DNA from 3 places in the Exiguobacterium sp. s56 genome. Region 1 is predicted to be linked to each of the others. Evidence: riboswitches for the same ligand, from Rfam matches in the RefSeq annotation. Region 1 holds a riboswitch; each other region holds the start of a gene.
The links. Region 1 has a riboswitch for S-adenosylmethionine ahead of KNP71_RS11055 (Na+/H+ antiporter NhaC family protein). Riboswitches for the same ligand answer to the same signal wherever they lie in the genome.
Positions count from the first base shown of each region.

Region 1 (10,817 bases):
ATACGATGTCGAGCGTTACAAGTTCAGCGTTCGAGACAAAGCAGGTAAGCTTGTGGCGGAACTCCGCAAACAAGACGATGATTGCTTCTGCCTGACGAAAGAGGCCGACCAACTCTCGATGTTCGAGTTGTTGTCTGTCCTTAAAACGCTGACAGTCAAATCACGGATGCCAATTGCGGTATCGGTGTAATGAATATGACGAACACCAGTCACTGCGACTGGTGTTTTTTTCTAAAAAAAAGCCTCATTCGACGAAGGTCAAATGAAGCGGTTCAAATAATGTTTCGCCTCGATCTCGAGTGTCGTCACGCGATGGGCGTATAGACAGAGTTTGAGGACGTGCAAGATGTTCGGGTGGGTGACCCCCATCTTTTCGATCGAGCGCTTCGCACGCGTGTCGAGGAGCTCGATCGGGCTCGTCGACTTGGCGTACTCGGCGTAGAGGCGATAAAAGTCGATGGGCGAGATAAGGTCGTCCTCGTCGCGGTCAGGATTGTTGAAGATGAGTGCGAGGAGAGAACTCGTCTCTTCAAGTGAGAACAAGTGCTTCAAATCATCCAGCAAATAAATGATGGCCGCTTGTTGGAGCGAGTATTTCTTTCCGACCCGGGGAACCCCGATGATTTTACGGACTTCTCGCTTCGTCCAGTTCTGAATCGTGGTAGCGGATAAATGCTCTCCGGTCAACGTGTTCGCCAAAGCGACGATTTGATTGATTGACAGTCCGTTCTTTTCAATATGAAACAAGTGGATTTTACGAAGTTCTTTCGGGAAATGCTCGCGTACGTCCTCAGGGAAGAGTGAGATGGCCCGGTCAACGTCGCCAACCCGCATATAGTGAAGGCAATCAGCCAAAGTTTGAATCGAAATTGCGTCGCGCATACAGGCATCCTTTCTATAGCCGCCTTCGTTCGTTGGCTATACAGTCATTTGACCTCATTCTACCAAATGTTTGAAAAGGAAGCTAGGCTATCGCTTGATTAAGGTATAATGAAAACGTACAAAAAATGTAGATAAAGGTGGTTCAAAGATGAATGAATGGGTCAGTTCCATCCTGTCCATCGTCATTGTCCTGGTGTTTCTCGTCGGTCTTGAACAGATTGGCAAACGCCTCGGCTGGACGGATGAGACAATTCGTAAAAGTGTACATATCGCGGTCGGCCATTGGTCGCTGCTTGCAGTTTGGTTAATGGAAACTTGGTACGTCGCCGCCGTGCCGCTCGTCTTTTTCACGTTCGCGAACGCGTTCCTTCTTTATAAGAGTCCGTCACCGGTTCATCAGACGGAACGTAAATCGCTCGGCACCGTCTATTATCCGATCGCCTTGCTCGTCATCCTGTTCTTCTTCTTTGAATCAGAGCCGCTCGCCTTTTTGGCAGGATCGCTCGTCTTGGCGTGGGGCGATGGCCTGGCCGCGCTCATCGGTCGGAAGTACGGGACAGTGACCTATGATTTATACGGACAGAAGCGCTCGTTCCAAGGTAGCATGGCCATGTTCCTCAGCTCGTATGCCGTTCTCTTTTTATTATTTTTGTGGGATGATATTCCACTTTGGCAAGTGGTAACATATGGATTCATTATTTCAATCATTGCCACACTCACAGAAGCAATTTCGTATCGAGATTGGGATAACTTTACAATTCCTATCGTCGTTGCCGTTGCTACATCATTATTGTTATAAACCAATTCCTTCATTGTAAAGAAAACGTTGCTTGTCACCCCTGTCAAAGATTTGTATACTGTGTTTCGTACTGAAATCATTCAGTGACGTGCCTGCCTCTCTCTTGACGAACCGAGGCATGCTTTAAAATTGAACGTAAAGGATTGAGGCAACGCATGAGCTTTTTAAATCAACTACTCACTATCATTCCGGCCGATCGCGTGAAGCAAGATGAGCCGCTGTCGGCACACACGTATACAAAATTAGGTGGGCAGGCCGATTATTTCGTGGCCCCGCACACGTATGAAGAAGTTCAAGCCGTGCTTGAGCTCGCCCATCGCGAGAGCGTCCCATTCATGATTCTCGGGTTCGGGTCGAACTTGATTGTCCGTGACGGAGGCCTTCGTGGCATCGTCTTAAACTTGAACGAACTGAAAACGATTCGTCGAGACGGGAATCAACTGATTGCCCAAGCCGGTGCGGCCATCATCGACGTCTCACGTCAAGCGTTGACCGAAGAGTTATCTGGCTTAGAATTCGCCTGTGGCATCCCGGGAACGGTCGGGGGCGCGGTGTATATGAACGCAGGCGCCTACGGTGGAGAAACGAAAGACGTTATCACGAGTGCGGTCGTGTTGTCGCCTGAAGGGCAGCTCATGACACTTACGAAAGACGAACTCGATCTCGACTACCGGACGAGCCGGATTTCGAAAGACGGGTTGATTGTGCTCGAAGCGACGTTTGAACTCGAACCGCTCGGCTATGAAGCGATCAAAGACGTCATGGACGACTTGACGTACAAGCGCGAGTCGAAGCAACCGCTCGAGTACCCATCATGCGGTAGCGTCTTCAAACGACCACCGGGCTACTTCGCCGGCAAATTGATTCAAGACTGTGGCCTGCAAGGGAAGCGGATCGGTGGAGCGGAAGTCTCACTCAAACATGCCGGCTTCATCGTCAATATCGATGAAGCGACAGCGACTGAGTACATCTCGCTCATCCGACACGTCCAGGCGACGGTGAAGGAGAAGTTCGAGATTGAGCTTGAACCAGAAGTAAAAATCATCGGTGAGGACATCGCCGTCGAGAACGCATAAGCACGCAAACGCTCGAACCGATCGGTTCGAGCGTTTTTTTATAGAGTGCCGACATCAAAAAAGCCGCCAGCAACAATGCTGGCGGCTTTACGTTTACGCTTGTAGTTGCTTCGTGATGGCTTCGGCTGGAGCGACGAACGTGTAGCCAAGGTCGCGGGCGACGGCTTCATACGTGACCGTCCCGTCGATGACGTTCAATCCTTTAAGCAAGGCTGCGTTCTCGCGGAGTGCCGGGAAAATCCCTTTTTGTGCGCACTCGACGATATACGGCATCGTTGCGTTCGTCAAACCGAGTGTCGACGTGCGTGGGACAGCACCTGGCATGTTGGCGACGGCATAGTGTTGAACCCCGTAACGCTCGTACGTCGGCGCGTCATGCGTCGTGATATGGTCGATGGTTTCACAGATTCCGCCTTGGTCGATGGCGACATCGACGATGACCGAACCTGGTGACATCTGTTGGACCATTTCTTTCGTGACGAGCTTCGGTGCTTTCGCGCCTGGAATGAGGACGGCACCGATGACAAGGTCACTTTCAGCGACTTGTTTGGCGATATTGTAGCTGTTTGAGATGAGTGTGTTGATTGTGTTGCCGAACTGATCATCGATTTGGCGCAGGCGAGCCGGGCTGATGTCCATAATCGTGACGTTGGCACCAAGACCAATCGCGATGCGGGCGGCATTCATCCCGACGACACCGCCCCCGATGACGGTGACGTTCGCACGTGGTACGCCTGGCAGGCCAGACAAGAGAATCCCTTTTCCACCGTGCGGTTTTTCAAGGATTTGGGCGCCGATTTGAGCAGCCATCCGTCCGGCCACTTCGCTCATCGGTGTGAGGAGCGGCAATGTGCGGTCGATCTCGACCGTCTCATAGGCGATGGCCGTCACACCAGAATCGACGAGTGCTTTCGTAAGTTCTGGTTCGGCCGCCAAATGCAAATAAGTGAAGAGGGTCAAGTCAGGACGGAAATAACGATATTCCGATGGTTGCGGTTCCTTTACTTTCAACGCCAATTCCACGTTTCCCCAAACGTCCGCAGCGGTGTCGACGATGGTTGCCCCCGCATCGACATACTCCATATTTGTGAAGCCGCTACCGACGCCTGCTTCCGTCTCGACGAGGACCTCGTGTCCAAGTTCAGTTAATACGGCTGCACCCATCGGCGTCAAGGCGACGCGGTTTTCGTTGTTTTTAATCTCTTTCAATACCCCGATTTTCATGTAAAGTTCCCCTTTCTCTACTGACACAATTTGTTCACACCTCTAGTATAGACCCATCCGAAAACGCTGTCTTTAGCATGGATTCTAAAAGTGATAACGCCCACTTTGTGAAAAAACACAAAGTAGGCGTTAATCGTCTTGGCGGTATTGACCGGCCTTAATGGCGAGATAAACGGCGGCCCGTTCAGGGAGCGAGACTTGTGTGATGTTCGTCAGTTCTTCAATCCGCCGAATCCGGTAGAGCACGGTATTCGGATGGATGTGAAGATGAGCGGCGACACGCTTGACGTTCCCATCAAAATAGAAATACCATTCGAGCGTCGTGACGAGTTCGGTATGATGCGTGACGTCATACGCCTGTAGGCGCTCGATGGTCGGATGCGTCTCGAGACGAAGCCCGATGCGTCGGGCCAAATCGGGTACGAGCTGATAAATTCCGATCTGTTCGAACGTGCGCGATGTCGCAAGCTCATACGGGAACTTTCGACGAAGCGACGTGACGCGTCGTGCTTCTTCCATCGCCGCATAGAGCATGTCGCTCTCAAAAAAGCGTCGACTGATGCCAAGGCGCGGCTCCGCTTCAATGAACTTGTCTCGGAGCTGCGTTTCAAAGCGGTCGGCCCACTGCAAGAGCGCCGTTTCTTCCTCGGCCAAGTCCGATTTCATATAATGCCAGACGAGTAACTGCTGGCCATCGATTGCGTGCAGGACGACTTCAATCGCTTGCTGGGTCGCCAATACATAAAACAGTCGTTCCGCCAGTTGCGGGGTGACCGGCTGGGCACATTCAATCACGGTGAGGCGGCTGGCGACGGCAATCGGTGCGAGCTCATTCAAGCGGTCGCGGTGGGATGGCGATAAGACGGGAGTGGCCAGCACTTCTAAAAAGAAGCGTTCCAATTCGGCGTCGATGCGCCGTTCGTGCATCGCGATGGTCATCAACAATTTTTTGGCGATGTTTGCCCCTTCCTGTAGGACGGTGAGTTCCTGTTCTGAGAACGGCGTCGTTCGGGCCAGGCTCCAAATGTAACCGAGCACGTCACCTTGTTGCTTGATGACGACGGCCGCCCGCTCACCGAGACCGACGGCCATTCGGGCCGGGATGACGACCGGTTCGTCGCGGTCGATCACTTCTTGAAGGATTCCACTTTCCCATAAGTCCTCGATGACCGCTTCCGGGACACGGCGGCCGATAATCGTCGCGATTCGTGCCGGGTCCGTCGAGTCGGGGTGGGTGCTATAGGCCAGTAACTGATGGTGTCGATTCTCAATCGTGATGGGGGCCCGAATCGCTTGCCCGATTGCTTCGGCGAGCGTATCGAGCGACTCATAAGATTTCTGCAAAAAAGGCATGTCGATTCCTCCTCTCTTTCACTATACCGTCTCTGTTGTGAAAGTTCACAAAAAGATGGTGAGTTTTTAGAAGGGGGGAACGACATGCCTGCATCATTCACATTAAATTGGGAAAAACAGTCCGACCACGAGACCGAGTAAAGCCCCGACGATGACTTGGAACGGGGTATGACCGACCAGTTCATTTAAGATGGGTGTCTCGTGCTTGATTCCTTTGAAGTAGTCGTTCAACAAGCGGGCCTGGAATCCGACCGCCTGACGAACGCCGGTCGCATCGTACATGACGATCGTCGCAAAAATCAAGGCGAGCGCGAACATGCTGGAATCGAGCCCTTCGATTCGACCGATGACGGTCGCTAAGGCGACGACGGTCGAAGAGTGGGAACTTGGCATCCCACCCGAGGCAAACATGATTTCTAATTCAAAATCTCGTGTTTTAATGAGTTCGGTTACGAGCTTGGCTGCTTGTGCGATGAACCAAGCGAGCAAGGCGGCGAGTAAAGGTTCGTTAAAGAGCAATCGATTCACTTCCTGTCTGACAATGGTATCTACACTATACCCGATTCTGTCATCGGCTAGACGTAAAGTTTCTGTCAAAAAAGCACCCCGAGCATAGGCTCGAAGTGCTTTCTGGTCGATTTTTGTTACCCGACGACGCCTTCAGTCTGCTGAAGTTTGTCCGCGATATTCTCGATGATATAGCGGTTACGTGGATGCTCCTGGCACTCTTTCGAGCATGAACGCATTTGTTTCGGTTCACACTCTTCACAACAGAAGTGTTGGGCATTACACACCGGGTTGGCACAATTAACGTAGCGGACCGTCTTCGTTCCGCAGTGCATACACTCCGAAACAACGGACGGGTTGACCGTGTTGACCCGGACGTTGATGCGCTCGTCAAAGACGTAAAGCTCACCTTCCCAGTCTTCGCCTTTCGTGGCTTCGTCTTTGCCGTACATGGCGACGCCGCCTTTAAGGTGGAAAATGTTGTCGTGACCTTGGTCACGCATATATGCGGTAAATTTCTCGCAACGGACGCCTCCGGTACAGTACGTGAGTAACGTTTTCCCTTCGTAGAGGTCCTTGTTCTCTTCGAGCCAATCTGGCATGTAACGAGAAGCCTCTACATCGATTTTGATCGCGTTTTTAAAGTGACCAAGATCGTACTCGTAGTTGTTACGAACGTCGAGGATGACGACATCGTCGCGATTCATCATCTCTTTCCATTCTGCCGGTTCGAGGTATGCACCGTGCTGTTTAGGCACGTCGAACTCACCATCAAAGCGCCACGTCACAAGCTCTTTCTTATGACGAACAAAAATTTTCGAGAACGCATGCTCTTCGACTTCATCGATTTTGAACTCGATGTCGCTGAATAGCGGGTTCGCTTTCAAGTCGTTCATGTACTGCTCGGTCTGTTCCCAAGTCCCAGAGCACGTCCCGTTGATTCCTTCGGAAGAAATCAAAATGCGTCCTTTGATACCGAGGTCCTTGCAATACTTGAGGTGCTCTTGTGTGAGCGTTTCTGGGTCTTCGATATTGACGTACTTATAGTACAGCAAGACCCGCATTGGTTTTGTTTCCATGTGTGTTACTCCCCTGTGTTCAGTTTTTTGCAGGAAAACGAACGTTGGGTTGTGTCGTTCGACGAACGGACTTGCCTGCAACCACAAGTCCATATTATATGATAGATATCACAGCGGAATTTCGCAAATACTTTTTATTTTTTTACGGCGGTGGGCAGGGGGATGCGTCTTCCTGAGCGAAATCGGGTAAAAAGGGAATAACGAAAGTTGAAGGTGGAAACTGACATGCTGACATCACTCCAACAATATATTTTAAACTTGATTGAATGGCTACAAGGACTTCCGGGCGGACCTTGGGCAGGACTCGGGGCACCTTTCCTGGAAGCCATCTTTCCATTTCTCCCGCTCGTCCTCATTATCTCGGCGAACGCAGCAACGTACGGTTTTTGGCTCGGGACGTTATTGTCGTGGGTCGGAAGCTTGCTCGGGACGATTCTTGTGTTTGCAGCTGTTCGCTACGTCTTTCGAAAGCCGATGACGCGATGGCTCGAGAGGCATAAACAAGGCGTCTATTGGCTCGAACGCATCAATCATATGAGTCCGGTCTCGCTCGGGTTTCTCTACTCGCTCCCGTTCATTCCGGTCAGTTTGATTACGTATTTACTCGCCCTCATCCAAATGCCGCTCCGGACGTTCATTATGGCGGCCGGGTTTGGGAAGTTGCTCGTCGTCTTGATTTTCTCTGTCATCGGTGACCAGTGGGAAGAGTTTATTCAAAGCCCGTTCCGATTATCGATGCTCGTCCTGTTGCTGTTCGTTTTGTGGGTAATCAGCCGCGGACTCGAAGAACTGCTCAAACGGCGTGCCTTCAGAAAACGTAACGAGCAGCTGAAACGTGAACTTGAAGCGAAACGACAAACGACCTTGTGAAGCGACTGCTTCACAAGGTCGTTTTCGTTAAGCGCGTTTTTTGAAACGCGGGAAGTTAAAGGCGATGGCCAATCCTCCGCAAATGAACAACAAGAACGGATAGAACATATACGGCACGAGCGCCGGTGATGCCGTGTTCGTCAGTTCGGCCGCAATGAGAAGCTGTGCCCCGTAAGGCAACAGACCTTGGACCCCACACGAGAAGATATCGAGTACACTCGCAGACTTTTTACGTTCGATGTCATAATCGTCGGCGATGTTCGCGGCGAGCGGCCCAGCCACGAGAATCGAAATCGTGTTGTTCGCCGTCGCGACGTTTGTCGCACTGACGAGCCCGGCGATGCTCCACTCCGCGCCGGCCCGTCTTTTAATTCGGGACGTGAGCGCGTCACGCAAGTACGTGAGTCCGCCGTTATGCGAGATGAGTCCGACGAGCCCACCCATGAGCAATGTCAGGAGTGAAATCTCGGCCATGCCCATCATGCCGTCCGCCATGGCGGTGACGTACGTGGTGACGGCTAGACTGCCATCCAACAGACCGATGATGCCGGTCAGGGCGATGCCGCCGAGCAAGACAAGGATGACGTTCATTCCCGTCAAAGCGAGCACGATAACCGCCAGATACGGAATCAATTTATACCATTCAAACGCCGCCGGCTCGATGGTGGATTCTCCGCTCGATAGGACAGCGAGTAAAATCGTTGTGATGACGGCTGCCGGCAAGACGATCCAAAAGTTGGTGCGGAACTTGTCGCGCATGTTCGTCCGCTGGGTGCGGACGGCTGCGATCGTCGTGTCTGAAATGAACGACAAGTTATCTCCGAACATGGCACCCCCGACGACGGCTGCTGCCGCGATGGCGATATTGACGCCGCTTTCCTCATGGATGCCGAGAGCGATCGGAGCCAGTGCGGCAATCGTCCCGGTCGATGTACCCATCGCCATCGAGATGAAGGCTGCGATGACGAATAGGCCGCTCAATAGGAGCGAGGGCGGTAGTAACGTCAATGCCGCATTGACGGTCGCGTCAATCGCACCGATTGCTTCGGCGACGCTTGAAAACGCACCGGCGAGCAAGAAGATGAACACCATGATGAGGATGCTCGGGTTCCCGGCACCTTGGGCGACGCGTTCGACCGTCTGGGTGACGCTCCCTTTCGTCATCATCGCCGCGACGATGACGGCAATCAAGGCCGCAATCAAGACGGGGAATTTATAAAAGTCGTCATAGTAGATGCCTGCCCCGATAAAGAAGACGAGGAAGACGAGTAAGGGCAAGAGCGCCCATTTGTTAGCTGTTGGTTGTTCCAATCGATTCACCTCATTCATTAAAATAAAAAGAGAGCCTTCTGAAAAAAGGCTCTCTCTACAAGAAACACTTTTTTCATCTTTCGAGCAGACCGCTCGCTGGATTTGGCACAGGTTACCCGCTGCCGAGACGTCATCGGGCCAGTCCCTCAGTCTCTCTTGATAAAAAAGTTGTGATATTTAGTTATAAGACACGTTCCCTAACGTACCTGTTTCAAATCTGCTTGTCAATAGCAAACCCCCACGCGATGAACGTGGGGGCGAGTCAGGTCGTTAAGAAATTATAGTGGGCGACGCGGTTGCGACCGGCGTACTTCCCACCGACGTAGAGCGCGCGGTCAGCGTTACGAATCGTATCGTCAAGACGTTTGTCGCCGAACGACTGAATCGTATCGACACCGATTGAAGCGGTGACGGGTATATCGATTCCGTCGACGTGGAACGGTTTGTTCTCGATTTGTTGACGGATGCGCTCAGCAATCTCGACGGCGGCCTCAACATCACAACGGTTTAAGAGCAAGATGAACTCTTCACCACCGTAACGGGCGGCAAAGTCTTCGGTGCGGAGCACTTGACGAATGCGGCGACCGAATTCTTGGAGCACACTGTCTCCGACTTGGTGACCGTGCGTGTCGTTGATTTTTTTGAAGAAGTCGATATCGAGCATCGCGACGGAAATCGGATACATCGAGCCGTCCGAGATCTGTTGAATCCCGTATTCATAAAAAGCCCGTGCATTGGCAAGCAGCGTCAAGCTGTCCGTCCGGCTCTCGGTATAGAGGCGGTCGCGTTCATGACAACGACTGATCGTCCGATTGAACGACTTGAGCAGTTTGACAATCTCGCGTTGAATGATGGGCGGATAGCCATAGACGTGCTCGCCCGTCATCACAATCCACGTGCGGATTCCTTCGATTTCCTCGGAACGGACCGAGATGAAGCTATGATAGTCTTCATTAAATTCGTTCGACAGCGGGGCGTCCCATTCGAAGCGCATCTCGTACTCGACCGAGGCTTCGTTCGGATAGGTTGCATCGAGTAATTCAAAGACGACATGGCGATCGATCGGCTGGCGCGTCTTCAAATCAAAGTAAAGTGTGCGATCAAACAGTTTGAACTCGACGTACCCTTCATCGTACTCGTTGAGTCGCTCACATTGACTGAGGAACACTTCGATGGCTTGTGCCTCGCTTTGCGATAGCGATACGGCTTCTTTTGCTTCATCATATTGTTCAATCAACGATTTGAAGGCGTCTTGTCGACCTTTTTGAATGATGAGTCGCTTAATAAAGAACGTGAGTGCGGCGGCGATACTGCTGACGACGAGCAAGTTCGTCTCTCGGAAGAGCGAGGCCGCCAAAATGAAGACGAGACTGACGATATACGTGTAAAACGCGATACTTAAAAAGTCGCGGACCGGGATGTCGACGCGGAACCACCAGCCGACTTGATACTTTTGGACGACCGTGTTCAAAATGATGGCAATAATCAAACCGGCAAGCGGGAGGAACGAGTCTTGGGAATAGAATCCGAGACCGGTCACACCACCAAGTGCCAAGTAGACGCTGGCCGGGATGGCGATTTCCAAAAATGACGTGATGGCATTCCACGGATACGTAAAACGGAACCGTCGAAGCGCGACGCGCGGTTTCAAGTTGACGAACTGGAAGACGAGTAGTCCAATCTGATTGACGAACAGCGCTGTCTCAAAATCAAAGA
Region 1 is NZ_JACSLR010000011.1:43,676-54,492, reverse strand. Features, by position in the region: gene KNP71_RS11100 (LURP-one-related family protein) at 1-190, shown strand, start outside; gene KNP71_RS11095 (DUF1836 domain-containing protein) at 259-882, opposite strand; gene KNP71_RS11090 (diacylglycerol/polyprenol kinase family protein) at 1,031-1,681, shown strand; gene murB (UDP-N-acetylmuramate dehydrogenase) at 1,837-2,757, shown strand; gene ald (alanine dehydrogenase) at 2,851-3,981, opposite strand; gene KNP71_RS11075 (PucR family transcriptional regulator) at 4,111-5,334, opposite strand; gene KNP71_RS11070 (divergent PAP2 family protein) at 5,437-5,862, opposite strand; gene trhO (oxygen-dependent tRNA uridine(34) hydroxylase TrhO) at 5,979-6,920, opposite strand; gene KNP71_RS11060 (TVP38/TMEM64 family protein) at 7,146-7,790, shown strand; gene KNP71_RS11055 (Na+/H+ antiporter NhaC family protein) at 7,818-9,119, opposite strand; SAM riboswitch class I at 9,172-9,267, opposite strand; gene KNP71_RS11050 (GGDEF domain-containing protein) at 9,364-10,817, opposite strand, start outside.

Region 2 (10,817 bases), on a different contig from region 1:
GTGTCGGTGTGTTGCTAGAAGTGCACGTCGCCCGGCTCGATGCCGTGTTTCAATTATTGGAGGCCCACGACAAACACGTCTTCGTTCATCTTGACTTGATTCAAGGCTTGAAGGCAGATGAATATGCGACCGAGTATATTTGTCAGACGTATCGTCCGTACGGTATCATCTCGACGAAAGGCAGCGTCATTTTAAAAGCGAAGCAAAAACAAGTCAAAACGGTCCAACGCCTGTTTTTAATCGATTCGAGCTCGCTTGAGCGGAGCTATCGCCTCATTAAACGGACGCAACCGGACTATATTGAAGTGTTGCCGGGCCTCGTCCCGAAATATATTAGGGCCGTGAAAGCGGAGACGGGAATCCCAGTCTTCGCCGGTGGATTGATTTCGTCGACTGAAGAAGTCGAGGCCGCCCTCGAAGCTGGTGCGACGGTCGTGACGACGTCTGACCAACGACTCTGGACGAACGGGTAGGACTCGTTTCTATCGAATCCGGGTATGTGAGTCTCCAGGAGGGATGTATATGAAACAGATTATGATTATCACTGGCGTCAGCCAAGGCATCGGCTATGAATTGGCACGTCATTTCCGCGACACGTATCACGTCATCGGACTCGATAAAGGGGACGACCCACAGTTGGATGGCGTGACATTCCATGAGATGGATTTGGGTGACCATGAGGCGATCGCTCGCGTGTTCGCCGACATTCAGCGCCAAGTCGGTGTTGCCCATGTACTCATCAACAATGGTGGCGTCTCATCACTCGTCAAACCGATGACCGAACTTGACGTCGAGACGTTCAAACAAGTGATTGATGTCAACCTGGTCGGAACGTTCGCTTGTGCCAAAGCGTTCTTGACGTTGAACGAGGGAGCCGGATACGGGCGCATCATCAATCTGGCCTCGACGCGCTCGCTTCAAAACGAAGCCGATTGGGAAGCGTATGGCGCGTCAAAAGGTGGCATCGTGTCATTGACCCAATCGATGGCGGTCTCGCTCGCGGAGCGTCCGATTACGGTGAATGCGATCAGTCCCGGCTGGATTCACACCTCGGACGAGTCGCTCCGTGACATCGATCATGCGCAACATCCGTCGGGCCGGGTCGGCAAACCGGACGATATCGTCCGCGCAGTCGCTTATTTGATTGATGAACAGAACGATTTCGTCAACGGGCAAAACCTCGTCGTCGACGGCGGGATGACGAAGAAGATGATTTATGAGCCGTAAACGAAAAAAACGGGACCATTACCCTATGTTTTAACACGCGAAATGAGTAGATGGGACTAGGCATGGGTAAAGGATGGGGACGCTCTATGAACCCATCGAAGGAGGAATCGCCGTGCACCAGTTGATTGAAGAGGCGCTCCGATTCGCGGCCGTCCGGCACGACGGACAGTTTCGAAAAGGAACGAATATTCCCTACTTAACCCATCCCGTCGCCGTGTCCATGTTGCTCGTCGAAGACCGGCAACCGGTCCCGGTCGTGGCCGCCGGCTTGCTCCATGATTTGCTTGAAGACACGTTGACGACCCCCGAAGAGATCGAAGAACGGTTCGGAAGTGAAGTGAGACGACTCGTTGAAGCGGTGTCCGAACCCGGGAAGCACCTTTCATGGGAAGAACGGAAACGGATGACGATTCAGCACGTGCAGACGATGCAGTACGATGAAGTGGCGCTCTTGGCGGCGGACAAGATACATAATCTTCGTTCGATTCGACTCGACGTTGAGTCTGCCGGTAAACAAGTATGGGATCGCTTCAGACGTCCGCTCCGCGACCAGTCGTGGTATTATCACGAATTGCTCCAAGCGTTCAAACCGTTCAGTCAGACGACGACGCTCATCGAATCGTTCGAGACAGAGCTGAACCTATTGTTTTATGGCGTCGCCGACGAGCGGTTCGACAAACTCGGAAAACTGTTTGACGTCATTCAGCGAGGATTCCATGAAGAGGACTGGCTCCAAGAGACGTCGACGCTCTGTCAGACCGCCTATGAGATCCATGAGGCGATGCGTGAAGGCTATCGTCACGTCACGGACGTCAATCAACCGGAGCTTGACGGCCTGTCCGCTCAATTGAAAGAAGGAGGACTCTGGGAACCGTTACCGCTCCCGATGCTTCAAGCGATTGAAGAACTGTCTTACCGGACGGCGATGCCAGTCGATGACGTCATTTCACATTTAAAGGTCAAATGATTGTCAAATGAGATGTAACGTGATATATTCGTCGTGAACATAAGAGGGGGAGTAGCGACCACACCTGTGGTCGATGGGTCGTCATTACGGTGCAATGCACTCGGTCCATCGAGCTTCTTACCAAGTCCGCAAGACCTTTTTATGGATGCTTTTTCGGCGTCCATAAAAATGTCTTTTTGAATTCACGAAAAGGGGAGATTTATTCAAATGGTATTTATTTATTTCATCTTGGCCGCTGCCATCACCGTGTATGCCGCCATGAAACTCTCGACTTACGCTGACGTCATCAGTGAGAAGTCGACGATGAGCGGGATGCTCGTCGGGACAGTGCTGCTGGCGGGTGCGACATCGTTGCCGGAAGTGACGACGAGTGTCTCGGCTGTCTTGATCAACAACCCGGATATCGCCATCGGTAACATGCTCGGGTCGAACTTGTTCAACATCTTCATCTTGGCGATGTTCGACCTCTTCTATCGTCAGAAGCGCATGTTCAATGAGGCGAGTCGAGATCATCTCTATACAGCTGGTCTAGGTCTCATGTTGACGCTCGTCACGATGATTGCCCTGATCGTGCGCATCGATTTCACGATTCTCGGCATCGGAATTGACGCCTTGTTGATCGCGGTATTGTACGGGATCGGGATTTACTATATCGGCAAGCGCCCGCAACAACCTGCCGTCGAGCGGGAAGCTGCACATGAGGCCGTACAAGAAATCGGCGCGAGTGCGACGAGTTCGATCACGGTCAAACGTGCGGTCATCGGCTTCATCATCGCCGCACTCGTCATCATGGGGGCGGGGACAGCACTATCGGTATTGGGCGATCAGATCGCCGTCGTCACGGGTCTCGGTTCGAGCTTCGTCGGTAGCTTCTTGATTGCCGCGACGACCTCGCTCCCGGAGGCTGTATCGGTATTTGTCGCCTTGAAACTTCGTAACGTCAACTTGGCGTTCGGTTCGATTTTGGGAAGCAACATCTTCAACATGCTCATCATCGCCATGTCGGACGCGTTTTACCAAGACGGTTCGATTCTGGCCGACGTGGCTGCGTCTCACTTAGTGACGGCGATCGGCATCACGATTTTGTCGGTGTTGGTCATGTATACGCTCCTTCGTAAAGACGTGACGTCGAAGTTCCGCTATGTCTTGCCGTCAGTGCTCGTCGTACTCGTCTACTTCGCTTCGTCTTACTTCATCTTCATCGGTTAATCTGGCACGGTGTCCTCCGAGGCACCGTGTTTTTTATTTGCCGCGGACCGAGGAATCACTTTTCATCGTCTTGGGTATAGAAGGAGGGAAGGAGGGGTGGCGATGCAAATGCATTCCGTGGAACGTCTAGATAAGTATGTCGTCGTGATTCCGGCCTATAATCCGGATCAAGCGCTTCTCACACTTGTCCGCGAGCTGAAAGAGACAGGGTTTGTCCATGTCATCGTCGTGAACGATGGAAGTGCCGAGACGTCCCAAACTGTCTTCGATGAGGTCGGGAAGTGGGTGACGACTGTTCTCGTCCATGAACGGAATCAAGGCAAGGGTGCGGCGTTGAAGACGGGGATTCGTCACGTCGTCGAACGATTCCCCGGTACGCATGGTGTCATCACCGTCGATGCGGACGGACAACATCTGCCGGAAGATGTAAGACATGTATATGAGGCGGGTATTCAGCGGCCGCATCATCTGGTCATGGGTTGCCGTGATTTCTCGGGCGCACACATTCCGTTCCGGAGCCGATTCGGGAACCAGATGACCCGTGGTGTCATGCTCGTCGGCAGCGGACTTCGGCTGAAAGATACCCAAACCGGTCTACGGGCGGTTCCATTGCGCTATGCGGAACAGTTGCTGGATGTGCCTGGGAACCGCTATGAGTTCGAGATGAACATGTTGACGTTCACGAAACGTTGGCAAGTCCCGATTCAACAGATTCCGATTCAAACCGTGTATGTGGCCGAGAACGCTTCGTCCCATTTTCGGCCGGTCATCGACTCAATTCTGATTTATCGGATGTTTTTAGCCTATTCATTATCCTCGGTCGCCTCATTCTTATTAGATATCGGCGCCTATGCCTTATTCATCTTTTTATTGAACCCGTGGTTCGAGACGACCCATGTCTTGATTGCGACGGTATTGGCCCGCATCATCTCGTCCTTATTCAATTACATCGTCAACCGAAAAGTCGTGTTCCATTCGAAAGCGAGACGGGCGATGCCGAAATACTTCGGTCTCGTCGGCGTGCAGATGGCGTTGTCGGCCGGTCTCGTCTATGTATTGTTCCTGTTGTTTCGGGACGGGGAAGTGTGGATTAAAGTGCTCGTCGACAGCCTTTTGTTCGTCGTCAGTTATTACGTCCAAAAAAGATGGATCTTTAAACGGTGACAGGCCAAGACGATTGTCTTGGCCTGTCTGGCATGCTTATGGGTCAATAGGCGAGCTTCCCGAGCTTGACCGATGTATAGCGGTGCAGTTCACGCGGGTCATGAATCCCGGTCTTCTGCATCATGTCGCGCATGAGCAACGCGCAGACGCGGGCATCTTCAGCCGCATCGTGATGGATGAACGGGACGTTCAAATATTCCGCCATCGTGTTCAGCTTGTGATTCGGCAGTCCAGGATACAGTTTTCGCGACAGCTTGACGGTACAGCCGTACTCGATCGTCGGAAACGTATATAAATCATATTTGGCGATCGCTTTCTTGAAAGCGCCCATATCGAATGAGGCGTTGTGCGCCATGACGAGGTCGACATCCCGCAGCGTCGGATAGAGCTGTTCAAGCACCTCGGGTAAGGCTGGGGCGTCCCAGACGTCGCTCGGCCGGATGCCGTGGACGCGGATATTGCCTGCGTCAAAGTCTTCTTCTGGATTGACGAGTAGTTGGTTCGTCTCGATGATTTCACCGTCGACGAGTAGGCTCCAGCCGACAGAGCAGATGCTGCGACTATCGCGGTTGGCCGTCTCGACGTCGATGGCAAGAATTGAATGTGACATAATCGGTCCCTTTCTCATAAAACAAGTATAAAAAAAGTCTAACATATCGTTAGACTAAAAAGCGATTATGCGGCCACGAGGTTGCGACACGCCTCGGCACAGCGGAGACACGCTTCGGAACAACGTTGGCAATGGTCATGCAAATGGCGGCCACATTCGACGGCGCACGTGTCGCACACCTGGGCGCAGAGTGCAGCAATCGGTTTGGTGAAAGCCGAATCGGTCTCGAGCGCGTTCAAGGCGAGCGCACACACTTCCGAACATTCTTTCGTCAGCCGGATACACTCGGCGACCATCAATAAATCCTCTTCTTGTAAACATTTTGAGAAACAGTGATTGCTTGCCCGCATACAGTCGATGACGGCTAAAATGGTCTCTTCGACAGAGGCACGATCCATAGTAAGTCCCCCTTAGAATAATGATGTCTTACAATCATTACCCGCTACCAGGTGACTTAAACCGGGCGGAGACGCAAAAAAGTCACCCCTCAAATGAGTGGTGACTTCCATAATGGAGCATAGCGGGCTCGAACCGCTGACCTCCACGCTGCCAGCGTGGCGCTCTCCCAGCTGAGCTAATGCCCCGTTCGAAAATTATTATATCATCCTAGTAAAACATTTGGCAATGGGTATTTTTAAATTTTTTTGAACAAAGTTTAATCGGGCGTAAACGTGGGAAAATCATGGGTAATGTTATTCTACGAAAGCAGGTGTTATCTATGGAAATGATTTTACTCGCACTCTTACCTGCCTTGATGTGGGGGAGTATCCCACTCATCGTCTCGAAAGTCGGCGGCAAGCCGATTCAACAGTTAATCGGGACGACGATTGGGGCGATGGTGATGGCGGTCATCATCGCACTCGTCTTCAATCCGGAGTTCACGACGCTCGCAATCGTGACCGGCTTCATATCTGGTGTGTTCTGGGCACTCGGGCAATATTTACAGTTCCAGTCGTTCCAAATTTTAAGTGTATCGAAAGCGATGCCGATCAGCACCGGGATGCAACTCGTCGGGACGTCGTTGTTCGGGGTCATCGTGCTCGGCGATTGGAAGACGACGACCGAGTTGTGGCTCGGCTTTTCTGCGCTCGTGTTGATTATCATCGGGGCGGCACTGACGTCATACCAACAACAAAAAGATGGCGATAGCAGCGGCGCCTTGAAGAAAGGTTTGCTCGTCCTGCTCGTGTCGAGTATCGGTTATGTGACGTATGCCGTCTTGACGAACTATTTCGAGGTCGACGGCATCACGGCCATCTTGCCGCAGTCGGTCGGGATGTTCGTCGCGGCGCTCTTGTTCAGCCTGCGTGAGAAAGATGTGAAGAAGTTCGACCCGAAGACGTTCAAAAACATTTTGGCCGGTCTCGCTTGGGGGATCGGGAACTTCGGGCTGTTCGTGTCAAGCGGTGAGGTCGGCATCGCGACGTCATTCGCCTTGTCCCAATTGAACGTCGTCGTGGCGACGCTCGGCGGGATTTATCTATTGAAAGAAGAGAAGACGACGAAAGAACGGGTCTTCGTCTTTATGGGAATCGGGCTCATCGTCGTGGCCGGATTCATGCTCGGGATTGCCAAGAGCTAAAAAGACGGGTCAGACGACCCGTCTTTTGTTTACCAGGCTTGCTCGATGAATGCGTCGCGCCCAGATTTCTTCCGGTCCTCTTTATAGTGGGCCGGATTTTTTTTATGGAAGTCTTGATGATATTCCTCGGCCGGATAGAACGTGTCGGCCGGTAGAATCTTCGTGACAATCGGCTGTTTGAAGCGTCCGCTCGCCGCGAGCGCGTCGCGACTCTGTTCTGCTTTCACGCGTTGGTCTTCCGTATGATAGAAGATGGCCGGCGCATATTGGCTGCCGCGGTCTTGGAACTGGCCGCCGTCATCGGTCGGGTCGGTCTGAATCCAATATAGTTCGAGCAGTCGTTCATAAGCGAACAGCGTCGGGTCGAACGTGATCTCGACGACCTCATAGTGTCCCGTCGTCCCTGTCTTCACTTGTTCATACGTCGGGTCATTGACGTGACCTCCCGTATAACCGGATACGATTGACTCGATGCCAGGTTGTTCCTCGAACGGCGTCACCATGCACCAAAAACAGCCGCCTGCGAATGTTGCTTTTTCCATTAATAAGTCCCCCTCATGTTCATTTCCAAAAAAAAGCGCCCATGTCATCGACATGAGCGCTCTGTCATATCGGCCAAGGCAAACTGCCTTGCTGGAAGTAGCACCTTGCCGAAGCAGGTTGCTGTGAAGTCATAGAGCCAGGTCTCTCGTTCACTCGAGATATCGATATGTAGTTGGTGAGAGCATCATACCATCAGATTTGAAGCGGCGTCAACGGTTTGGTTTGCGTCGAAGTTGGACCAAGGTGGCGCCGAGAATCAAGATGACGAGGACGATGGAGAGCGGTAGCGTATACGGAGCGTCCCCGGCATATAGCTGTAAGAAGAACAAGGCAAAGACGGACAATAAGACGAGAACGTACGAACGGTTCATAGTAACCTCCCTTTTCTTTCAGTGTACCAAGTTACATATTCGTTGGCGAACGAAAACAGGAAATCATGTGGCGATAGCGAATACCATCGAGTGACCAAAGGAGGAATCTATATGACTGAACCAAACACATGTTTCGAACTCGATATCGAGACCGCCCATCGCGGATATAAAGAAGGAACGTTCACGGCGCGTGACGTGACGGCCTATTATTTGACTCGAATCGCCCAGTTGAACGATAAGCTGAGAGCGGTCATTCAAGTGAACCCGGACGCCTTGTTCGAGGCCGAGGCGGCCGACCGGGCGTTTCGACGAGGTGACCGCTTGCCGTTGCTCGGCATCCCGGTGTTGATTAAAGACAATGTCGAGACGGCCGGATTGATGAAGACGACGGCCGGGGCCGTCGCCCTCGCGCATCACTTCGCCGGCCGGGACGCCCATCTCGTCCAAAGCCTGCGCGCGAGCGGGGCCATCATCCTCGGGAAAGCGAACTTGTCCGAATGGGCCAACTTTTTGACCGAGGGCATGCCGAACGGCTGGAGTGGGGTCGGTGGCCAGACGCTCAATCCATATGGGGACAAGCTCGATGTCGGAGGGTCGAGTTCAGGTTCGGCGTCAGCGGTCGCGGCCAACTTGACGTTGCTCGCCGTCGGCAGCGAGACGAGCGGCTCGATTATCCACCCGAGCGTCCATAACGGAATCGTTGGTATCAAACCGACCGTCGGGTTGATTAGCCGCAGCGGCATCATCCCGATCTCCCGGTCGCAAGACACGGCCGGCCCGATGGCACGGACACTCCGGGATGCGGTGCTCGCCCTTGAGGCGATGGTCGGGGAAGATCCCGCTGACCCAGCGACGGCGCATCTTCCGGCCGGTCCGCCTTACCGGACTTGTCTCGATGAGCGGCAAGCAGTCGGGATGCGTGTCGGCGTCGTCAAGACCGATTTGTCGGAAGAAGAGCAGGTGCTCTACGACGAAGCAATCGCATTGCTGAAACAGAGCGGCATCGAGGTCGTCACCGTCGAACTGCCGTCGAAAGCAGGGCTCGACCAAGGGGATATCCTGTATCATGAGTTCAAGCTCGGAATCGAGGCGTATCTCGCCTCGACGAAGCTCCCGTATGAGACGTTGTCGGATTTGATTAATTGGAACAACAGTCATCCGGAGACGATTCCGCACGGACAGAAGACGTTCGAGAAAGCGAACGAACAATCGGGTCGCTTGATTGAGGACGCCTATTTGATGCGCCGCCTCGACGACGTCTATCACGCCAAGACGGACGGCATCGACCGATTGTTGGCCGAGCAGGAACTTCATGCGCTCGTCTTGCCGCATGACCACAATTATGACATGGCGGCGAAAGCCGGCCATCCGACCGTCACGATCCCGTATCGCTTGAAGGCGAGCGGGGCCCCGTTCGGTCTATCATTCACCGGGACGAGCTATGCCGAACGCGACTTGATTCGTCTCGCCTATGCGTTCGAGCGTCACGTGACACGTCCCGTCCCACCGTTATAAGAACGTTGCACCGGTCGTCCACGTCCGCTACAATGGTACGTATGTGGATTGAAGAAAGGACAGATAGCAATGAAACCATCTATATACGGGCTGACATTCGATCAGCTGACGGAAGCGTGCGTCTCTTGGGGATACAGCGCCTTCCACGCTAGACAAATCTGGGACTCGCTCTATATCGACCGAGTCAAGCACATCGAGGACATCTCGGTACGGGCCGAGGTACGTGAGGCGCTCGCCGCCGAATACGTCATCTCGACGCAAGACCTGTTCGTCAAACAAGAAGCGGGCGACGGGACGGTCAAATTTTTACTTAAACTGCATGACGGACACTATATCGAGACGGTGCTCATGCGTCACAAATACGGACGTTCGGTCTGTGTGACGACGCAAGTCGGCTGCAACATCGGCTGTAGCTTCTGTGCGAGCGGTCTCTTGAAGAAGACGCGCGATTTGACGGCCGGCGAAGTCGTCGAACAGATCATGACCGTGCAACATTATTTGGACGAGGTCGGGGAAGGTGCCCGCGTCAGTCATATCGTCGTCATGGGAATCGGGGAACCGTTCGATAACTTCGATAACTTGGTCGATTTCCTCCGTGTCGTCAAAGACGAACGCGGACTCGCCATCGCACCGCGTAAAATCAACGTGTCGACGAGCGGTCTCGCCGACAAGATTTACAAATTCGCGGACCTCGATCTTCGCATCAATTTGGCGCTGTCACTCCACGCCCCGAACGATGCGTTGCGGACGCAAATCATGAAAATCAACCGGGCGTTCCCGCTCGACAAGCTCATGCCGGCCATCCGTTATTACGTCGAGAAGACGAACAAACGCATCACGTTCGAATATATTCTCTTATCGAAAGTGAACGATTTGCCGGAGCACGCCGAGGAACTCGCCGACTTGATTGACGATATTAAAGACAAGTCATACGTCAACTTGATTCCGTACAATCCGGTCAACGAGCATATTCAGTATGAGCGGAGCACGTCTGAGGACATCATGGCGTTTTATGACGTCTTGAAGAAGCGGGGCATCAATACCGGTGTCCGTCTCGAGCACGGGACTGATATCGATGCGGCCTGTGGCCAGTTGCGCAGCAAGCATATGAATGTCGAAGGCGCAAAATGACAGGGACTCCTTGAATCTCATGATTCAAGGAGTTTTTTTGTCTTCTGCCCTAGAAGGATGCCGGCCCGGTTCAATATTTTTCTTCCGAGCGGTTGCTATTTTGGGAAATGTTGAATAGAGATTGCCCCCTCAGGGAATAGTCACTTGAAATCAATGTAGAGAGTGGAGGCAATTCAATGGAGACAGTAAACGCTGCGTTATGGATTCGAGTTCGAAATACGCTTGGGGAAGGCCCGTGTTGGGATGCGGAACTGAAACGCTTCTATTGGGTCGATATCGAGGGACATACACTTTGGTGGTACGATGAGAAGGAAGATGAATTGTCGTCGTTCGATATGGGACAACAGATCGGGTTCGCGGTCCCGAAAGTGACGGACGGCGTCGTCGTCGGCTTGAAAGACGGGATTTATGAGTGGGACGAGACGTCAAAAGAGCTCGATAAAATCGTCGAACTCGACGACCCGGAAGGAAAGCTCCGCTTCAATGACGGGAAAGCCG
Region 2 is NZ_JACSLR010000002.1:9,294-20,110, reverse strand. Features, by position in the region: gene KNP71_RS03045 (glycerol-3-phosphate responsive antiterminator) at 1-473, shown strand, start outside; gene KNP71_RS03040 (SDR family NAD(P)-dependent oxidoreductase) at 523-1,227, shown strand; gene KNP71_RS03035 (HD domain-containing protein) at 1,340-2,194, shown strand; gene KNP71_RS03030 (sodium:calcium antiporter) at 2,402-3,403, shown strand; gene KNP71_RS03025 (bifunctional glycosyltransferase family 2/GtrA family protein) at 3,506-4,567, shown strand; gene KNP71_RS03020 (3'-5' exonuclease) at 4,611-5,177, opposite strand; gene KNP71_RS03015 (four-helix bundle copper-binding protein) at 5,243-5,575, opposite strand; tRNA gene KNP71_RS03010 (tRNA-Ala) at 5,689-5,761, opposite strand; gene KNP71_RS03005 (GRP family sugar transporter) at 5,896-6,759, shown strand; gene msrA (peptide-methionine (S)-S-oxide reductase MsrA) at 6,789-7,301, opposite strand; SAM riboswitch class I at 7,366-7,467, opposite strand; gene KNP71_RS02995 (hypothetical protein) at 7,512-7,673, opposite strand; gene KNP71_RS02990 (amidase family protein) at 7,785-9,188, shown strand; gene rlmN (dual-specificity RNA methyltransferase RlmN) at 9,258-10,319, shown strand; gene KNP71_RS02980 (SMP-30/gluconolactonase/LRE family protein) at 10,496-10,817, shown strand, end outside.
Region 2: it holds a riboswitch for S-adenosylmethionine, as region 1 does, so the genes downstream of both, msrA (peptide-methionine (S)-S-oxide reductase MsrA) here and KNP71_RS11055 (Na+/H+ antiporter NhaC family protein) in region 1, are expected to answer to the same signal.

Region 3 (10,817 bases), on a different contig from region 1:
CATCATCCGACTCGGACAAGGGACGCCTGACCTGCCTACGCCTGAGCCAATCTGTGACGCGCTTCAGACGGCGCTCCTCGACGCCTCGACCCATCAATACGGTCCGTTCCGCGGTCAGGCCCGCCTGAAGCAAGCAGTGGCGACGTTCTATTTGAATGAGTATGGAGTCGAACTTGATCCCGAGACAGAAGTAGCGATTCTCATCGGCTCAAAATCTGGTCTCATCACGTTGCCGCAATGCGTACTCGAACCTGGCGACGGAATTTTGCTACCGAATCCCGGCTATCCTGATTACATCTCGGGGGCACGCCTCGCCGGTGCCGTCGTCCGTGACCTCGTCCTCCGGGAAGAGAACGGCTTCTTGCCGGACTATGAGACGCTCGATACGCAAGATGCAAGACTCATGTATTTGAACTACCCGAGCAATCCGACCGGAGCCGTCGCCTCACCCGCTTTCTTTGACGATACCGTCCGTTTCGCCCGGGAGCGGGACTTGATGGTCGTCCACGATTTCGCATATGGCAGCATCGGATTCGATGGCCATGTCCCGCCTAGCTTTCTGCAGGCGGAAGGGGCGAAAGAAGTCGGCATCGAGGTATATACGATGTCGAAAGCGTTCAACATGTCCGGTTGGCGCGTCGCCTTCGCCGTCGGGAACGCGGACATCATCGAGGCGATCAACACGTATCAGGACCACGTCCACGTCAGCGTGTTCTCGGCCATCCAGGCGGCGGCTGTCGCTGCGCTCGAGGCGCCCCGTACCATTCGCGATGACTTGGCACGACTGTACGAGGCACGGCGTGATCGCCTGATCGACGGGTTGAACCGGGCCGGCTGGGCCGTCGAACCGCCGGAAGGCTCGTTCTTCGTCTGGGCGAAAGTGCCTGAGGGTGATGCCAAGTCGTTCTCGCGGAAACTGCTGCATGAAGCCGGTGTCGCCGTCACCCCGGGCTATTTCTTCGGTTCGGAAGGGAACGGATACGTCCGCTTCGGCCTCGTCTCACCGGAACCGAAGATTGACGAGGCCGTCGAACGAATCGAGCGGTTGTTTGCCGCCTATGAGGAGGTGCGCGCATGATTCGTCAGGCCGTCCTTGAATATGACCACGCCGATGACGCGCTCGACCGTCTTGATGACTTAGTCGACGGCCGCCGTGCCCACGTCCTGCACGGTCAGAAAGGGTATGACGTCGTCCGAGCCATCTTTCCGGCCATCGCGGACTATCCGGCAACAAGGTTCAGCGGGGAGTGCACGGACTCGGAAGTCAAACGGCTCAAACCGTTGGACGCCGACGTGTTAATCGCCGTCGGAGGTGGCAAGCTCGTCGATACGGCCAAACTCGTCGCCTATCAACGGAACGTCCCGCTCATCGTCGTCCCAACGCTCGCCTCGAACTGTGCGGCGTTCACACCGCTCAGCGTCGTCTATCAGGAGGACGGGAGCTACGACCGCTACGACATGTTCCGCGTCGTCATCGAACGGGTCATCGTTGACTCACGGGTCATCTCGCGCTCACCATATGAATACTTTCGGGCAGGTGTCATCGACACGGTCGCGAAGTTTTACGAGGCCCGTTATTTGAGTGGTGACAGCTCAGCTGACGCCGGCGTCAACACCGGACTCGTCTTGGCCGAGCAGTGCGGGCGTCTCGTCGAACTTGAATTGAGCGAGCACGCTTTTGAGTCGTATAGTGACGACGTCCGCTTCGCGGTCGATCACGTGCTCGCCATCGGCGGCGCCGTCGGTGGATTTGGTGACGCCGGGACACGCGTCGCCGTGGGCCATGCGGTCCATAATGCGCTCAGCCGCTTCGAGTCGACCCACTCATTCTTGCACGGAGACAAGGTCGGCTTCGGCCTGATCATCCAAGAGCGCTTGCGGCGCTCGGCCGATGCTCCGTATTTGGAAGCTTGGTTGAAACGGTTCGGTGCCCCGACGACGCTCGAGACGCTCGGGGTCGGATTTGAGCATATCCCGGTCCTCGTCGACTCCGTCATGACGGAGACCGAGCTGCAACAGTTGCCGGAACCGCTCGATAAAAATTTTCTGAAAATAATTTTTGAAAATTTACAATTATCTATTTACAATTAAAAGAATTAAAAGTAAGATGATAACAACTTAATAGACCGATTGCTTATCAAGAGTGGTGGAGGGACTGGCCCTGTGAAACCCGGCAACCAGATCGTAATGATCATGGTGCTAATTCCAACAGACGAAATCGTCTGGGAGATGAGCGTGTCCGACTTTGACTTGTCGTGCCCGCCACTCTGAATGAGTAGCGGGCTTTCATTTTGGAGGAGGAAAACAAATGAACATCAAACAGAAAACAGTACTTGCAGGAACATCACTACTCGCCGCCATCGCGCTCTCAGCATGCGGACAATCGGACGCGAGCGAGGCGCTCAGCACGGAGTCGCTCACGATCGGCGTCACGGGCGGGCCGCACCAACAGATCGCCGAGAAAGTGAAAGAACTCGCGGCCGAAGACGGCCTCGAACTCGATATCAAAGTGTTCAACGACTATAATACGCCGAACACGGCGCTCGCCGAGGGCAGCCTCGACGTGAACAGTTATCAGACGCTCTCATTCCTAGAACTGCAAAAGTCCGATAAAGGCTATAAAATCGACGACGTGTTCAAGACCGTCGCTTTCCCGATGGGTCTCTACTCAGAGAAATTGACCGACATCGAGGACTTGAAAGAAGGTGACAAGGTCGCCGTCCCGAACGACCCGGCGAACGAGCTACGCGCGCTCCGTCTCTATGAGACAGCGGGACTCATCACGCTCAAAGAAGGATTGACAGACAAGGCGACAAAACGTGACATCGCCGAGAACCCGCTCAACCTTGAATTCATCGAACTCGAGGCGTCGCAGCTCCCGACCCAGCTCCCGGAAGTCGCACTCGCTGCCATCAACACGAACTTCGCGATGGGTGCCGGCCTGTCGATCAACGAGGACGCCTTGTTCCATGAAGACACGGTCGACAACCCGTATCCGAACTACGTCGTCGTCCGTACCGACAACAAGGATGACGAAGTCGTCGCGACGCTCAAATCGTATTATCACTCGGACGAGGTCCGGACGTTCATCGAAGAGACGTTCGACGGCTCAATCGTCCCGGCGTTTTAAGGAGGGCCTATGATCGCACTTAAAGGAATCACGAAGACGTTCACGGTAAATAAAGGTGCTGTCACCGCACTCGACGACGTCTCGCTCACCATCGAGAAAGGCGAGATCTTCGGCATCATCGGCCGAAGCGGGGCAGGAAAGAGCACGCTCATCCGCATGATCAACCTGCTCGAACGCCCGACGTCGGGCCAGGTCGAAATCGAAGGACAGGACGTCACGAAGCTCGACAAACGAGGGCTCTCGAAGCTACGTCATCGCATCGGGATGATCTTCCAACATTACAACCTGCTCAAGACGGCGACCGTCGAAGAGAACGTCGCCATCCCGCTCCGTCTCGAAGGACTCGATAAGCGGATAATCCGCGAACGCGTCGACAAGTACCTCGACATCGTCGGATTGACGGATCATCGGAAACATTATCCGGAGCAACTTTCGGGCGGACAGAAGCAACGTGTCGCCATCGCCCGCGCCCTCGCACATGAGCCGGACATCCTGCTCAGCGACGAGGCGACGAGCGCGCTCGACCCGGAGACGACCGAGTCGATTCTCGACCTGCTTCTCGACATCAATCGCGAGCTCGGGCTGACGATTTTCTTGATCACCCACGAGATGGAAGTCATCGAGCGCATCTGCGACCGGGTCGCGGTCATCGAGGCCGGCCGGATCATCGAAGAAGGGGACGTGCTCGACGTGTTCTCGGACCCGCAGCATGCGACGACGCGCAAGTTCTTGAAGACGAACCTCGATGTCCCGAAAGAGGTCGTCGAAGAATTGAGCACGCACGGGACGCTCGTCAACTTGTCGTTCATCGGCCATCAAAGTGAACAGGCCGTGCTCGCCCAATTGACGAAACGGTTCGGCTTGCTGCCGAACATCATCGGGGGCGGCATCAAAAAGCTTAAAGGAGGTCTCGTCGGTAATCTACTCGTCCATTTGGACGGCGATGAGGGCCAGACCGACCAAGCCGTCCGCTTCTTAGAGGCGAGCGGTGTGAAAGTGAAGGAGGTGACGAACTATGCTTCAGTTTTGGGAAAATTGGGGTGACTTGATTTGGACGGGGACGATTCAGACGCTCACGATGACCGGCATCGCACTCGTCATCTCGACGTTGATCGGACTGCCGCTCGGGACGCTCCTCGTCTTGACGCGACCGAACGGGCGGCTCGCCAACCGTTATTTCTACGGCATCTTGTCGAGCGTCATCAACGTCGTCCGTTCAATCCCATTCATCATTCTCTTATTCTTCATCCTCCCGTTCACCCGTTTCATCATGGGAACAACAATCGGCGTCCAAGGCGTGCTGTTGCCGCTCATCGTGTTCACGGCGCCGTATATCGCGCGGCTCATGGAGTCGGCGCTGCTCGAGGTCGACCGCGGGGTCGTCGAGGCGTATGAAGCGATGGGCATCTCGACCCGGAAAATCATCTGGTACGTGTTGATCCGGGAGGCCCGCTCTTCAATCGTGCTCGGTCTGACGATTGCGACGATCGGTTTGATCGGGGCGACCGCGATGGCAGGACTCGTCGGGGCAGGCGGACTCGGCGATATCGCCTATCAATACGGGCATCTTCGATTCGAGCCGGAGGTCATGTACGTGACCATCTTCGTCTTGATTCTACTCGTCCAATCGATTCAGTCGTTCGGCAACCGCTTGGCGGCCCGACTCAAGAAGGCATAAGAAAAGAGCTCTGCTTCGGCAGGGCTCTTACTTGTTGTCGAGCAATCGTTTCAATTCGGCAATGCGGTCATGGCGCGGGATGAACGTACGAATCTCTTTCTCGCTGAACCCGATTTGAATCCGATTGTCGTCGACGACGATCGGACTCTTCAAAATCTGGGGATGCGACGCCACGAAGCTGTACAGCTCACGGAGCGACATCTCGTCAAGGTGATCCGCCGCTTGTTTGTACACGCTCTTTTGAACGGACAACAGGTCGGTCGTCCCGTTCTCGGTGAGGCGGAGCATGTCTTTGAACTCGGTGAACGACATCCCTTGGTCGGTCAATTTCTTCTCGATGAACGGGATGTTCTGCTCACGTAACCAATCGATCGTCTTACGGGAAGAACTGCAGCTTGTATGTGTGAATACGGTGACCGTCACGGCAACCACTTCTCCTTTACGTAAGTATGGACTTGTTTATTTTCTCTCATACATACGTGACGGACATCGAATATGTTTCAAATCACATATACTTTTTTCGACCGAACAGACGATTTGTCGGTCCTCACTTCGGGTACAAGACGAGAGAGACTACATCTTAGGAGGGGTTCACATGTTTGATTACACGGTCAAGACCGATCAGACGGTCGAAGCGGTCGTCGAGAAGCTGAAAACGACGCTCAAAGAGGAAGAGTTCGGGGTGCTTTGGGACTTCAATTTGAGTGAGACGCTCGAAGAGAAAGGCCAAGCGATTGATGGAGACTACCGCATCCTCGAAGTGTGCAATCCAAAAGAAGCGAAAAAAGTCATCACGGCGCACCGGGAAGGCGGTTATTTCCTCCCATGCAAGCTCGCCGTCTTCACGAAAGACGGGTCGACCCATGTCGGGATGCCAAAGCCGACGAAACTGATCGAACTGATCGAGGATGAGTCGCTCCAAGCTGTGGCACGCGATGTCGAGACGAGATTGACCCGAGCCATCGATAAAACTGTGTAACGGTCATTGAACCCGTCCAGGTCGTCGGACGGTTTTTTTCGTGTTCCCTCCTAAAGTAATATAATGGTAAAATTGGTACAAATAAATGGTGAGGGGCGGATGATTTGAAAAAGTTAGTCGGTTTATTTGTACTATCCACAGGCTTATTGGTTGGTTGCGGTGGGGAAAAGCCGGACGTCGTAAACTTGTCTTACGTCGACGCGCATTGGACCGTCAGTAAGTATGCCAAGGAGGAGTTGATTTCCCTTCATTCAGCCGACGAGACGCTTGAAGCCTGTAGCGGTAAGTTGACGACCGAGCTGGAAGGCGACTTGATTGTGTTCGATACGATCGTGGCGAACCGCTATCCGATGACGGACACGGGTGAGGAGTATGCGTTCAAGGCCGTATCATATATGAAAGGGGATGAGAATTATGTGCTTTGTCGTGACACGGTCTCGAACCGCTTCTCGGCGGAAGTGATCGAGTCGTTCCCTGACGATGTGGACGTATCAACGGGGACACCGATCGGTCGTTATCCAATCGTCGGTCCGGCCGATAAGTCCGCCAAAACCGCCTTACGGGATGCCGATGAATTGAACGAGTCAGGCAACCGGATTGAACCGTTCCTCGAAACGCTCGTCGCCTTTTCCCCGGCTCTGTACGGTGAGATTGAAGTAGAAATCGGGGGAATGCCGAGTCCATATCCGTTGTTCTCGTTCGATCCGTCGATGGCCAGCATGAAAGACATCAAAGTAGCGATCGGTTACGACACGATTACTGAGAAACCGTATTTGCTGCTCATGTTTGCGGACCTTTATTTCTCGGTGACTCCACTCGAGTCGATGATTGACCAAACCGCAGAAGGGCTTACATATGAAGCGTTGAGCGTCGAGCGCCTCCCCCTCGAGACGGAGCTCATCCCGGACCAGACTTATCCATTGTATGAGTTCACCTATACTCGTGACGGAAAAGTCGTCAATGAGACGATGACGTTCACATACCGCACCTCTGACTTATTATCGACAGCGGAACGAAAGCAGCTCGAGACACACCCCGACGAAGACTACATGCCACTTGTGGTCGGTCCACTCGTTTATCTTCATCAACAGCCGTTCAACCCGGAATCTCCGTTGTCATACCCGGTTCTTTTAAAAGCAGCGGGGAACGATATGGATGACCTCGTCCAAGCAATCGATTCCGCTGAACCGACGAAGCGTCAAGGTGATGAAGGCGACTATCCGCTTCTAACAATCGTCGATGGACACAAGGGACAAGAGTTCGAGGTGACGTATAAACAGCGCTCGAAAAAGATGGATATTTACGTGACCGACCGCTCGACCGACGAGACGTACAAACTGACGAGCGAAGGGGCCGAGACGTTCTTGTCCTACTTCCCTGACTTGAAGAAGAAATGAGTGGCTTGAACATGAAGAAACGAGCGTTGATGTCATTGTCACTGTTATGGTTGACGGCAGGCTGCTCGGAAGACGTGGACGTCGTCCGCTATGGCCATATCGAGGAGCACTGGCAAGCCGAACGGGTTACGTTGAACAGTCAAGAGCCTGTAGTGGATGCCGAAACAATTTTGAACCAATGTGAAGACAAGGAACGACTGACCGAACTAGATGGAGAGACGTTTTCAATCCTCGGGATGGCGTATGCGACCCGGGCCCCGCTTATGAATGATGACTATTATGGATATAGTTTTAATGAAGTGACCTATGTCGAGGGGGATACAATCTATGCGCTCTGTAAATCAGACCGGATGGACGGGATGGAAGGGTACGGGGCCGTCGAGCTTGCAGAAAGACCTGCCTACTTGAAAGACGAGGTCGGCACGGAGATTTCGTTCCTTCCGACCGTCCATATCGCGACCGCAAATGAACGGGCTGCGTTACATAAGCCGGACGCCTTCTATGACAATGGACAAGACATGGAACCGTATCCGGTCACACTTATGAGGATTTCGCCTGGATTTAGCGGCACGGTTGAGATTGGGATTGAAGAAGGGGGCTACTTTAACCCATTCTTCCACTTTTTGCCGAACCTTAGACCGTCCGATGTGTTTATCGCATTAGGACGAGATAAGGCCACGAACATGCCTCATCTGCTCCAGTCTTATGGTGGAGACAAGGCTCGCTATTCCTCCTCCATTTTACAAGATGCCGATTTGCTCAACGGGGCTGACAGTTTAACCTTCCGTCGAATCCATAACGGTGGCACGATGGAACCGATGACACCTTATCCGCTATATGACCTCACGATTGACGTGGACGGACAAAACGTAACAAAAACCGTGTCGATGCGCTATCGAACGAGCCCTCTCCTTACAGATCCTGCAGATCTAGACGAGATAGCGGTCGCTTACCTCCATCAGTATCCGTATCACCGCGAAGTCCCGCTCCCTTACCCTGATGCGGTGAATGTTAGAGGCGAGGCGTATGATCGATTGATCGAAGCCATCGAGACCGCGCGCCCGTCGACGAAGAGTGGTGAGACGGAAGACTATAAGTATTTGACGCTGTTGCACGGGAATCTCGGTCAACAGTTCGATGTCAGTTACCAGCAACGGTCGAAGAAAGTCGATGTCTTCGTGAAAGACGTGAAGTCCGGGGAAGTGTTCAAACTGTCGAGCGCTGGGGCGGAGACGTTCCAAGAGTTATTCCCACAGGCTTTCGAATGAACGGATTGGTTGTAAATCGAGGAGGAATGTTCTGTTGAAACGCATGTTAGTTGGATATGTCATCTGCGCGGGACTGTTGCTTGGAGGTTGTGCGAGTAGCGAGGAAGACGTGGATCCGTCTCGTATCGAGTACCATACGATACATACTGATGGGGAATACGGGCCGACACGCACCATTACCGACGCTGAGACGAATGCCGAGCTTGATCGAACGACGGAGGAAGTCGAGTGGGAAGACCAGCCCGTCCCGATCGAGCGGGAACCGGATGTGAAAGCGACGTTCGTGTTCACGCCGAACGATGCGCCAGAACGTTCACTCGACTTCGGGATTTGGTACGAAGAACAGATAATCGGCGGCATCGATCCAAAGGACAGCCGGGGTGAACTCACGGCCGACCAAGTCACGCTGTTCAAATCAATATTCGATGACCAGGAATGATAGGGGACCCGTGCATGGCACGGGTCCTTTGTTCATGGACTTAGCAGTGAACCAACTGGAAAACACTTCAAATTCAAGATATTGACTCGATTTCAAAAACCGACGCTATTCAGGAATTTTCGCACAGGGTACACTAGAATTCCGCTACATTCCAGGAATAAAGCACTAAAGGAAATCGAGAAAAGAAGGTAGGAATAATCGGAATGGAACTGACAAAGTTTGCTAGCCTCTCATCCCCTGAGGTGCTCCGTGCCCTCGAGGCCAACGTGGCGATGATCCGATTCGACCGTCAACGACGCGTCGTCGATGTGAACGACCTCTTCTCCAAGGCAATGAAATATAAACGTGACGAAATTATCGGGATGCACCATCACTTGTTCTGCACGCCAAGTTTCGTCAGCAGTCCGGACTATCAAGCGTTTTGGAACAAGCTGTTCGACGGCTTCAGTTCGGCCGACAAAATCGAGCGCATCGACGCCCGCGGTGATTCAATTTGGCTCGAAGCGACCTATATGCCAATCTATGAACAGGATGAAGTCGTCGGCGTCGTCAAAATCGCCTCCGACATCACGAGTCGCCAACAGACGATCGAAGAATACGCGCGCTCGTTCCGTGACATGGCCGCTAATCTTGACGACCGGGCCCGGCGTGGCATGGAAGAGAGTCAACAGTTGAAACGGACGATCGAACGCCTTGATGCGGACTCGAATCAAAACTTGAAAACGCTCACGAACTTGCAAGAGCAGGCCGCCGAGATCACGAAAATCGCTAGCACAATCAAGGAAATTGCCGCCCAGACGAACTTGTTGTCGCTCAACGCCGCCATCGAGGCCGCACGGGCAGGTGAGCACGGTCTCGGCTTCAACGTCGTCGCGACCGAGGTCCGGAACCTGTCACGTCTCGTCGAACGCGCCGTCATCGAAGTGCGCGCGAACACGGACGGGATGAACAAAGAGCTCGTCTCAATCGTCGACGGCGTATCCCGCTCCAGTACAGACATTCAAGAGAGTGTCCGCATCATGGAACAGACGCTTGAGCGGTTCGAGCATATCGAACAGTCGGCCGAATCGCTGAACGGCACAGCCGAGCGGTTCACTTCCGCCATTTAAAAAACCAATCGGACATGCCTCCTGACAAGGGACACGTTCAATTGGTTTTTTTGATTTGCAGCGTATGGCCATGCTGTTTCAACCAGGCCATCGCGCCGGCGACGTTTGGATACACTGACGCAAGCTTCGACCAGAACGCTTTCGAGTGGTCGAAATGAACGAGATGGACCCATTCGTGGGCGATGACATAATCCATGACGTCCTGCGGGGCGAGCATGAGCCGGACGTTGATCGAGATCGTCCCGGTCGAGCTGCATGACCCCCAGCGCGTCTTTTGGTGGCCGATGCGGATTCGTTCCGCCTTCACACCAAGTTGACGTTCATAGTGGGGGGACCTTTCCATCACATAAGCGAGGGCCCGTTCTCGTAGCCAGACCTCGTACGCTTTCCGAAGCGATGATTCGTCCCACTTCGCAGGACAGTAAAAGTTTTCGCCGTCGAAGCGGAACCTTGTCTCGGTATTGCTTTTCACGAGCGAAAACGTCTCTCCGTGCAAAAGCAGTCTGTCGGCTGGTAAGACGTCACGCTTGGGCAGTGCCGCGAGGCGATCTTCGATCCAGCCGGCATGTTCCGTCAATATTGTCTCGACGACTCGGTTCGGGAGCCTAGCTGGAATCCGCAGCTCGATGCCGTCCGGCGTCACGAAGAAAGCCGCCCGTTTCCGGCGTTTATGGCGGATGACGGTCACGGTCATCGGGTTCACCTCCTTGAAGTATCTCGGTCGATTATAGCCGACGCGTCTCGAATCCGCCATCGTTTTGCGGACTCGAACGCTCGTTTTTTGTTACAGTAGGAGTAGGAGGGATGAACATGAAAT
Region 3 is NZ_JACSLR010000015.1:34,615-45,431, forward strand. Features, by position in the region: gene KNP71_RS13085 (aminotransferase class I/II-fold pyridoxal phosphate-dependent enzyme) at 1-1,078, shown strand, start outside; gene KNP71_RS13090 (iron-containing alcohol dehydrogenase family protein) at 1,075-2,091, shown strand; SAM riboswitch class I at 2,132-2,236, shown strand; gene KNP71_RS13095 (MetQ/NlpA family ABC transporter substrate-binding protein) at 2,309-3,130, shown strand; gene KNP71_RS13100 (methionine ABC transporter ATP-binding protein) at 3,140-4,174, shown strand; gene KNP71_RS13105 (methionine ABC transporter permease) at 4,146-4,808, shown strand; gene KNP71_RS13110 (Spx/MgsR family RNA polymerase-binding regulatory protein) at 4,836-5,231, opposite strand; gene KNP71_RS13115 (DUF302 domain-containing protein) at 5,404-5,787, shown strand; gene KNP71_RS13120 (hypothetical protein) at 5,892-7,184, shown strand; gene KNP71_RS13125 (hypothetical protein) at 7,196-8,452, shown strand; gene KNP71_RS13130 (hypothetical protein) at 8,487-8,891, shown strand; gene KNP71_RS13135 (methyl-accepting chemotaxis protein) at 9,095-10,000, shown strand; gene KNP71_RS13140 (M48 family metallopeptidase) at 10,038-10,694, opposite strand; gene KNP71_RS13145 (MalY/PatB family protein) at 10,811-10,817, shown strand, end outside.
Region 3: it holds a riboswitch for S-adenosylmethionine, as region 1 does, so the genes downstream of both, KNP71_RS13095 (MetQ/NlpA family ABC transporter substrate-binding protein) here and KNP71_RS11055 (Na+/H+ antiporter NhaC family protein) in region 1, are expected to answer to the same signal.